One region of the Rhizobium sp. LjRoot98 genome, then DNA from elsewhere that is predicted to be linked to it. Evidence: predicted binding sites of a transcription regulator. Region 1 holds the regulator's gene; the other holds the start of a gene.
The links. The regulator LexA, encoded in region 1, represses DNA repair genes until DNA is damaged. The targets are predictions, from matches to a motif close to TGTTCNNNNTGTGTTCNG.
Positions count from the first base shown of each region.

Region 2: ACSQ3J_RS12545 (ImuA family protein) is a predicted target of LexA. The motif match lies at 2,613-2,630, and genes of this name have one in related genera.

Region 1 is NZ_CAXUPW020000017.1:16,948-21,544, forward strand. Features, by position in the region: gene ACSQ3J_RS28695 (hypothetical protein) at 1-144, shown strand, start outside; gene ACSQ3J_RS28700 (hypothetical protein) at 65-718, shown strand; tRNA gene ACSQ3J_RS28705 (tRNA-Cys) at 787-860, opposite strand; gene lexA (transcriptional repressor LexA) at 1,950-2,660, opposite strand; gene ACSQ3J_RS28715 (hypothetical protein) at 2,924-3,244, shown strand; gene ACSQ3J_RS28720 (hypothetical protein) at 3,304-3,582, opposite strand; tRNA gene ACSQ3J_RS28725 (tRNA-Asn) at 3,804-3,878, shown strand; gene ACSQ3J_RS28730 (SDR family oxidoreductase) at 3,953-4,597, opposite strand, start outside.
Region 2 is NZ_CAXUPW020000003.1:131,181-135,777, forward strand. Features, by position in the region: gene leuD (3-isopropylmalate dehydratase small subunit) at 1-420, opposite strand, end outside; gene ACSQ3J_RS12525 (hypothetical protein) at 539-784, opposite strand; gene ACSQ3J_RS12530 (HpcH/HpaI aldolase/citrate lyase family protein) at 900-1,808, shown strand; gene ACSQ3J_RS12535 (DUF1737 domain-containing protein) at 1,805-2,011, shown strand; gene ACSQ3J_RS12540 (metallopeptidase family protein) at 2,046-2,480, opposite strand; gene ACSQ3J_RS12545 (ImuA family protein) at 2,651-3,580, shown strand; gene ACSQ3J_RS12550 (Y-family DNA polymerase) at 3,462-4,597, shown strand, end outside.

The sequences.
Region 1 (4,597 bases):
CCGGTGTCAAAAATGGATGTGGAAAATTTAGAGGTCCTGCGGGATCGCAAGAAAGAGGTGCCCTTTGTGGCTGACGATGCGCCGTGTCTTCGACACGAAGAAGGATGGCAAGCCCGTGGTGCCGAACATCGCTCGGCTCGTTGAACCATTCCGCGCCTATAGCGACGGGCACCACACCATCGCGCCCGACGAGATCGGCAAGTTCATCGATCACCACGGCCAGAAGTCGAAAGCCGTACTGGCGCTGTCGCTGTTAATGCAGACCGGCTTTCGCGTATCGGACTTGGCTGTTATCGGCCCGCAGCATCGGTGTGGCGATATTCTCAAGCTGCGGCTATTCAAGAACCGCAACCGGACGCCGGTGGATATCGAGATTGCCATTCACCCGATCCTTGAAGCCGTGATGGAGTTGCACCCTGTCACCGGGCTCACCAATGTGCGGACTGAGTTCGACAAAGCTTTCACAGTGAAGGGACTTGGAAACAGAGTGTCCGCATGGTTCAGCCAGGCAAGGGGCTGGCAACTGATCAGGCGCACAACGAAGCCACCGACTATATGCTGGAAGCGATGTTCGGCTGGAAGGACGGGAAGACATCCAAGATCTACACGCGCAACGCAGACCATGCGCGGCTGGCCAGACAGGCCGTATCGAAGATCAACTGTGATGGGATGGGCACGAATTGCTCGAAAGCAAGGACGGGACGGAGGGGTGAAATAGGAACCGACTGCCACACCCGCTATATTTTCGATTGATTTCAAGGTCTTACTGGTGGAGCAAGAAAGGTTTGGAGGCCTCGCCCGGAATTGAACCGGGGTGCAAGGATTTGCAGTCCTCTGCGTCACCACTCCGCCACGAGGCCTCACCAGTTCAAATAGTCGAACTGTGGCGGCGGTTTAGAATGATCCTAGACAAATCGCAAGAGGGTATTTCTGAAAAACGTTCTTGGTCATTTCTGAGATGCCGTTTCCGAACCCTTCTTCCACAGCTTTGGGGATGAACAAGCCGGTGTGCGAGGAGCCGAAAACGAGATTGCGGCGTCCCGGTCAAAGCGCCACGTCCCTGCCCTGTTGCCGGGCGCATTCTCACGAAGGTGACGGGCGACGGATTCGTGAATTGGTGCGCAAGTGCTGCCGTCGGCTGTTCGATTGATGAAGCGCCAAAGCCCTTAGCGAAACGGCACTGTTTCTAACGCCCTAACGATGCCAATCGTTCAGCTCTTGGCTGGAGCGATCCGCATTATCTGTCCACGTCTCAATTGACGCGCGGGCAACCCTGGCGGTTTGCAAGTTTCAAGACAGTGTATTCGCCACGGCGTCCAATGCCGTCAACGACAACAAGGCGCCGGTTTATCGAGCGGATGCCGGGATCACGCATTCCGTACTGATAGGCACGGCGGATTGCCTGCCGTTCACTGCAATTGCTGCGCGGACGATACTCATTATTGTATCGCCGGTCTCTGTATTCAACTGCGGGACTGTCGCGTCCGATGTATATGTCCAAGGATTGGGCCAACGATGCTGGTGCCTGAACAGTCGAAATGACTGTGGCCATCAATGCCACGACCAAAACTTTTGTAAAAACGGTTCTCACATTGGCCTCCTGGGTTCCGTCCACGAATAGAGCCGATAGGTCAACGAAATCCTACTAAATAGGTTCCAAAAATAGGGTGCGATAGGGGAACGGCAACATTTGCCGATGCGCAAGCCGCATTGAAAATTCATAGGCTTACAGCCCGTTAATCGGGCGTATTGAAGGAAAAATCATGTCCCTTATTTCCGCCGCTACTCATGATTTAGAGTGCTCCGGTCGGTTCATGAGGTCGCTAAGGCATTATCTTTCAGGGGGCAAAACTATCGTCGCGCCGGACGGTGACAGGTTTGCAGCCATGTCTACAAATCACGCAATCTTCCCCACTCCTTTAAGCTGCCATAGCTGAAGTGATATCAGATCAATGATAACGGCGGATCAGCCCGACGAGTTTTCCCTGTATCTTGACCCGGTCCGGTCCAAAAATCCGCGTCTCATAGGCAGGGTTGGCGGCTTCCAGGGCGATCGAGGCGCCTTTGCGGCGAAACCGCTTCAATGTCGCTTCCTCGTCATCAACCAGGGCGACGATGATTTCACCGGGGCTGGCGCTGTTCGTATTGCGGATGATGACCGTGTCGCCGTCGAGAATGCCCGCCTCGATCATCGAATCACCGCGCACTTCAAGTGCGTAGTGCTCACCGGTCCCAACCATCTCGAGCGGCACGGAAATATCATGTGTATTGTTCTGGATCGCGGAGATCGGTACGCCGGCGGCGATCCTGCCCATGACCGGTATGGAGACGGTATCGTTGTTTGCGGCGGCCTTGACGGGTGCGGCAGGTGCCGGTTGTGCACCAAGACTGCCCTGGATGACGCTCGGTGAAAAGCCGCGCTTGGGCTGGAGGCTCGTGGTATAGGCTTCTGGTAACTTGATCACTTCCAGCGCCCTCGCCCGGTTGGGCAGACGCCGGATGAAGCCTCGCTCCTCAAGCGCTGTAATCAGCCGATGAATGCCGGATTTCGACGCAAGATCCAGTGCATCCTTCATCTCGTCGAACGATGGCGGTACGCCCGATTCCTTCATTCTTTCGTGAATGAACAGAAGCAGTTCCTGTTGCTTGCGGGTCAGCATGAACGATCACTCCAGAATCGAGAAACAAATCAAGAACGAACACTATCTGTTCCATATGTGTTCCGCAAGTCCCTAAAATTCGTGAGTGTTTTCAACGCAACAGAAAATCATGCTGCATAGCGGCTCCTTTCCGCTCAGCATTCCGCCTGCCATTTATCGCGGGAAGCTATCTGTTGGAACCTTTGCGCGGCCGGTACCGTTTCGGTTTATCTCGTAACAATGCGATGGACGGCCTGCTCCGGATGCCGTCCGAGGAGGCTTTGATGGCGAAATACACCGATGAGCGCGCTTCCGATGCCGATGTGCAGAAAACCGTGGAATTGAGCGGCGTGCAGGCCCGTCAAGGCTTTTTAGGCCGGCCGGTACTGATGGTATTAATCTGCGGCCTGGTCCTTGCAATGCTCGCCTGGGCCGGTGCGGAAGTGTTTGGCGAAAGCACAGACAACGACGCTGCGACCAAGGTTGAGGAAAAGCTGCCTGCCCCGAACAATGGCGCTCCGGCCACGCAGGGAACCCCGGCCGATCCGGCGCAAATGGCACCTGCGGACAAGGACCCGACGCCACAGACAGGCTCAGGCGGATAAGCGGATCGGATCCGGCTCAAGCCTCTGCCGAATCGGGAGAAGGCCTTACGCCCAGCTTCCTAGCTGGAAGCCGGCCATTTGCGCGCCCACCAGACCGAAAGCCGCCGCCGCTTTCGCCGGACGAAGGCAAGGTCGTGCGACAGGACGAGAAGGCCAAGGGGAATCATCCAGAAACCGAGAACCGGGAGAAAACCGAGAATGCCGCCAAAGATCAGCGCGCCGCCGATGGAAATGCGCAAAAGGCGCGATTGCGGCAGCCGCATGCGCCACGTGCCGATGACGAGTTCGTGGGTGCGGGCATCGATGCCGAATTTTTTTGTTTTCCGCTGTTCTGCCATCAAATACCACCTGCCAAATGTCTGGCCACCCGCCATGCCCTGCGAACGCTGCAATCCTGCGGGTTTACCCCCGGCAAATCAACGGCGCGCTTTCAACTCTCACATGGGGAGTTGTCCACAATCAGACAAGATTGTGCATTTTTTTTGAAAAACCGCTTGGCAAATCGGAAAAGCATTTGTATTAGCAGCCTCACTTCTGCAGCACACACCGCCGCAGATTATCCCTGGTAGCTCAGCGGTAGAGCATTCGACTGTTAATCGACAGGTCGCCGGTTCGAATCCGGCCCGGGGAGCCAATTTCCAAAGGCCTTGCTGAAAAAGCAAGGCCTTTTTGGTTTCTGGCAATACCGCCCTGCGCCGCCTTCATGTCCTACCGGTAACCACTGGCGTCCGCCGGTTTTCCGGCATCCTGCACCTCGGTCATGTAGCGCCAGCAGTCCGGCCGCGATCCGTCGAGATCGGTAAAGCCGTAAATCTTGGCGAGATCGCCGCTTGAGGTCGATTGCCCGTTGAGGCGTCCCCGCTCCGGATCCGCAGCCAGGGCTGAAACGGCGCGGCCGGTAAAGCGCGGGGTTTCGGAAATCACGAAATGCGGCTGGGCCTTTATCGCTTCCATCCAGTTTTCCTCGCGCACACCAAAGATGTCGAGCATCATTTCAGAACGCATCCAGCCTGGAGAGATTGCCACCGATGTCGCTGCATGCGGCGCCAGATCCTGCGCGTGTGCCCACGCCATGCGAATGACACTGGTCTTGGCGAGATCGTAGAACGGGCTGAGCCGGTAGTGGGTGGCATTGTATTGCGCCGTGCCATCGGTCATCTCGACCAGCAAGCCACCAGGATTCTCGATCATCAATGGCAATGCGTAATGGGCGGTGACCAGATGGGTATCGATCGCCAACCGCAAGAGTTTCAGGCCATTTTCAAGCGAGTGTTCCCAGACCGGCTTGTTCCATTCGGTCAAATACTCGCCGCCCCAGATGTCATTGACAAGGATATCGAGCCGCTTTTCGTC
Region 2 (4,597 bases), on a different contig from region 1:
GATGGCGTTGGAGCCGCGCGAGGCGTCATCCATCAGCTTTTCCAGGTCTTCCGGCGAAACGACCACCGGCAGTACACCGTTCTTGAAACAGTTATTGTAGAAGATGTCGGCAAACGAGGTCGAGATGACGCAGCGGATGCCGAAGTCGAGCAGCGCCCACGGGGCATGTTCGCGCGACGAGCCGCAGCCGAAATTGTCGCCGGCAACGAGGATCTTGGCATTCTGGTAGGCGGGCTTGTTGAGGACGAAATCCTCGTTGACCGAGCCGTCTTCATGATAGCGGGCTTCCGCGAAAAGGCCGGTGCCGAGCCCCGTGCGCTTGATCGTCTTCAGGTAATCCTTCGGAATGATCATGTCCGTGTCGACATTGACGACGGGGAGAGGCGCAGCAACGCCGGTGAGCTTGACGAACTTGTCCATGGCTATGGCCTTCGATTTCAACGGGGCGGAAAAATTTCCGCCCAGCGTTTAGAGCAATTTCATGCCGAAATGAAGGAGAATCTTATTCCGGGTCGCCGGAAAGCCCGCAACGCGGCCTTTAGAGATCGATGATCGTGCCGCGGCCATCATTCCAGATGCGCGGTTCGCGGCTCTGGCGGGTGGAATTGCGGTTCACCGTGGCGCGCACAGGCTTGGGCGCCAGCCGTGCTGCAATCGTCGTGCCGATCATCACCACCGAGGCGATGCCGATCAGGGCGAGGCCAAGCGATGCGGTAAACACGAAGGCCATCAGCGTGAACGCGATGCCTGCGATCGTCAGGAGGAGAGAGCGTATGCTTTGCATTGTCGTCACCTTTCGTTGCCTGAAATGTGGGTTCGCCCGCGCCGCGTTGCAAGACCTACTTCCGTATCACATGCCTGCCTTGCGAAAATGGCGAAAGCCGGGCACAAAAGCCCTCATGAATTCGCTCAACGATCGCCACCCCGCCCGTCTGCGCCGCTCGGTCCTGTGTGTGCCCGCCGACAATGGCCGCGCCCTTGCCAAGATCGCCAGCCTTGCCTGCGACGCGGTGATCTACGATCTCGAGGATGCGGTCTCCATCGACAACAAGGTTGCCGCCCGCCAGATACTGGCCGATCATCTGAAGCGGGAGCGCCGCAGCGATATCGAAGTGATTGTCCGCATCAACGATCTGAAGACACCCTTCGGTGAAAAGGATCTGGCCTTCGCGCTGACGCTGTCCCCCGATGCCATCCTGCTTCCCAAGGTCGAAAGTCCGCAGGATATCCAGGCGGTCGTCGATATCCTGTCGGAAAACGATGCGCCGGATAGCGTTCGCCTCTGGGCGATGATCGAGACCCCGCGCGGCGTGCTGAATGCAGCGGCGATTGCCGAAACCGGCCGCACCCGCGGCGGCAGGCTCGATTGTTTCGTGCCGGGGTTGAACGACCTGCGCAAGGAAACCGGCGTGCCTGCCCTGCTCGGCCGCACCTACCTGATTGCCTGGCTGATGCAGATCCTGCTCGCCGCCCGCAGCTGCGGCCTTGATATCATCGATGCCGTCTTCAACGATTTCCGGGATGAGAGCGGGTTTGCGGCCGAGTGCACCCAGGGCCGCGACATGGGCTTTGATGGCAAGATGCTGATCCACCCGGCCCAGATCGGCCCGGCCAACAGCGCCTTCGGTGTGGCCGGTACCGCCCTTGCCGAGGCCAGATCCATCATTGATGCCTTCGCGCTCCCGGAAAATAGGGATAAAGCCGTCATCAATCTCAACGGCCTGATGGTCGAGCGCCTTCATCTGGATCAAGCCCTGCGGCTCGCCGCAAAGGCTGATGCCATCACCACAAAAGGAAAAAACTCTTGAAACTCTACCGCCTGCTGACTGCCGTCGATGACGCCACCTTCTGCCACAAGGTTACCGCCGCCCTCAACAAGGGTTGGGACCTCTATGGTTCGCCGACCTATGCCTGGAACAAGGAAGCCAAGGTGATGATGTGCGGCCAGGCCGTCATCAAGAATGTCGAGGGCAAGGAATATACCCCCGACACCAAGCTCTCCGAACACTGAGCCTTCAAGGCCGGCTGGGATGGTTCAAGCCATCTCAGCCGCCGACATGCTCGACGCTTTCCTCGATCCGCTCCATGTCGTCGTCTGACAGGCCGAAATGATGGCCGATCTCGTGGATCAGCACATGGGTGACGATATCGCCCAGCGTCTCTTCGTTCTCGGCCCAATAGTCGAGGATCGGCCGGCGGTAGAGAATGATCCGGTTCGGCATCTCGCCGGTTTCCATGGTGAAGCGCTCGCCGATGCCGCGCCCCTCGAACAATCCAAGCAGATCGAACGGCGTTTCCAGCGCCATGTCCTCGAAAACGTCCTCGTCTGGAAAATCATTGATCTCGATGGTCAGATCGGTTGCCAGCGCCCGGAATTCCTCCGGCAGGTGGCTGTAAGCCTCCAGCGCCAGGGATTCGAATGTGCTGATTGTCGGCGCGTGGCGGTCTCGCCAATCGTCGCTCTGGTCTATGCGGGCCATGGGCACTCCTTGCTTGCCCCCTGATATAGCTATTTCCCCAGCGTTTTTCGAGGGTTGAATTTGAATGCCCTCTGTCAAGGAATAAATTCTTAGAGAATCCCGTTGACTCTTCTTTGAAGCTCTGGAATCTATAAGAACATAACAGGAACAATCTGAATTGGAGTGACGTCATGGTGCAGACGCCCATGACGCGCGAGCGTCTTTTTGCGCTCCGCGAAGAGATATCAAGGCTGGAGGGTAGCTCCATCGTCGCCGCGAGGCAGGAGGCTTTGGACGGTGAAAGCGGCTATGCAAAACAAAGGGAAATCCACCGTGTTCCGCTGGGGATAGCGGCGCTTGATCATGCCATGGAAGGCGGGTTGGCCCTAAATGGCATGACTGAAATCCGCTCGCAACTGATGCGCGATGCAACGGCGGCAACTGGTTTTGCATTGGCGCTTGCCGCCCTGCTGCAGCGTATGCCGGATGAGGATCGCTCGCCGGTTCTGTGGATCAGCGATGCCGTTACATCGATGGAAACAGGCATTCCCTATGCGCTCGGGCTTGCGGATTTCGGAGTGAAGCCGGAGCGTTTCCTGCACGCTGCTCCGCGCCGGCTGGAGGAGGCGCTCTGGCTTGCGGAAACCGCCGTCGAAAGCGGTGCCTTTTCAGTCAGCATATTGGAGGTCAAAGGCAATCCGGCCCATTTCGGCCTGACCGAAAGCCGGCGGCTGAGTCTGCGGGCAAAGATGGCAGGGCGCCCGCTCCTCCTCCTGCGTCAGTCCGGAGAGGAAGAGGCAAGCAGCGCACCTTTCCGCTTTCTGGTTGAACCCGCGCCCGCAACAAGCCGCTTTTTGCCGGATCGGTCGATGCTTGGCGGCAGCATCGGCAACCCGGTTTTCCGTCTCACCCTGGAGAAAAGCCGAAATCCGGCCCCTGTCTCCCTGCTTCTGGAGTGGAATCCCCATGACCGTCAGTTTCTCCCCGCCCGCGAGCCAGACCATGCTCGGTCTGCGCGCAAGCTCCCAGCGCATTCTGGCCCTCGCCTTCCCGCACCTGTCAACCGACCGGATCGCCCGCAAGAAGTGGGGTCTGTCCTGGCGCTTGAGCGGGCGTCCTGACGCCCCGCCCATCGTCTGCTCCGGGCGGCTCAACAATGCCATGCGGCTGACGGCGCTTGACGAGGTGGCGGAAGCGATTGGCCTCAAGAAAAGCCAAGGCGTGGCGGAGGCGCGCGCCATGTGTCCCAGGCTTGAGGTCATGGAAGAAGATCTGGCCGCCGATCGCCGCCTGCTCGATGGCATTGCCGACTGGTGCGACCGCTACACGCCGTTGGTGGCGCTTGATGGCCGGGATGGGCTGTTTCTTGATATTACCGGCAGTTCCCATCTCTTCGGCGGCGAGCAGGCGCTGCTCAAGGACATTCTCTTGCGCCTCTTCCAGATGGGTATCGATGCGCGCGGCGCCATCTCTTCGGCGCCGGGTCTTTCCTGGGCGGCCTCCCGCTTCGGGAGCGGTGGCGTCATCGCCGAGGAGGACATGGAGCTCGTGCTGGCACCCTTGCCGGTCGCGTCTCTCCGGCTGGAGGAGCAGACGGTCGCCTCACTCCAGAAGCTTGGATTGAAGCAGGTCGGTGATCTCATCATGGCGCCACGAGCGCCCCTTGCGCGGCGTTTCGGAGCGAAACTGCTGCTGCGGCTTGATCAGGCGCTCGGCCGTGATGAAGAGCCGGTGTCTCCACGCCGTCCCGTCGCCAGTCTTTCTGCCGAGCGGCGCCTGATCGAACCTGTCCAGGCGGAGGAGGATATCCTCTATTTGACCGGGCAGATCGCCCTGTCGCTGAAAACAAGCCTGGAAGAGCGCGGCGCGGGCGGGCGGGCTTTCGAACTCATGCTGTTTAGGGTCGATGGCCGGGTCTTTCGCATCGCCGCCGGTGTCTCGCAGCCATTGCAGGATCCGAAGCGGATCGCCGGACTGTTTTCCGAACGTCTTCAAGCCGTTCATGATGATCTGGATGCCGGCTATGGGTTTGAAATCCTGCGGCTGAACGTCATGCGGTATGAAGCCTTTGATACACCGCAGGAGGATTTTGACGGTGCCCGGCAAAAGGATGTCTCTCTCGCAGGGTTTGTCGATCG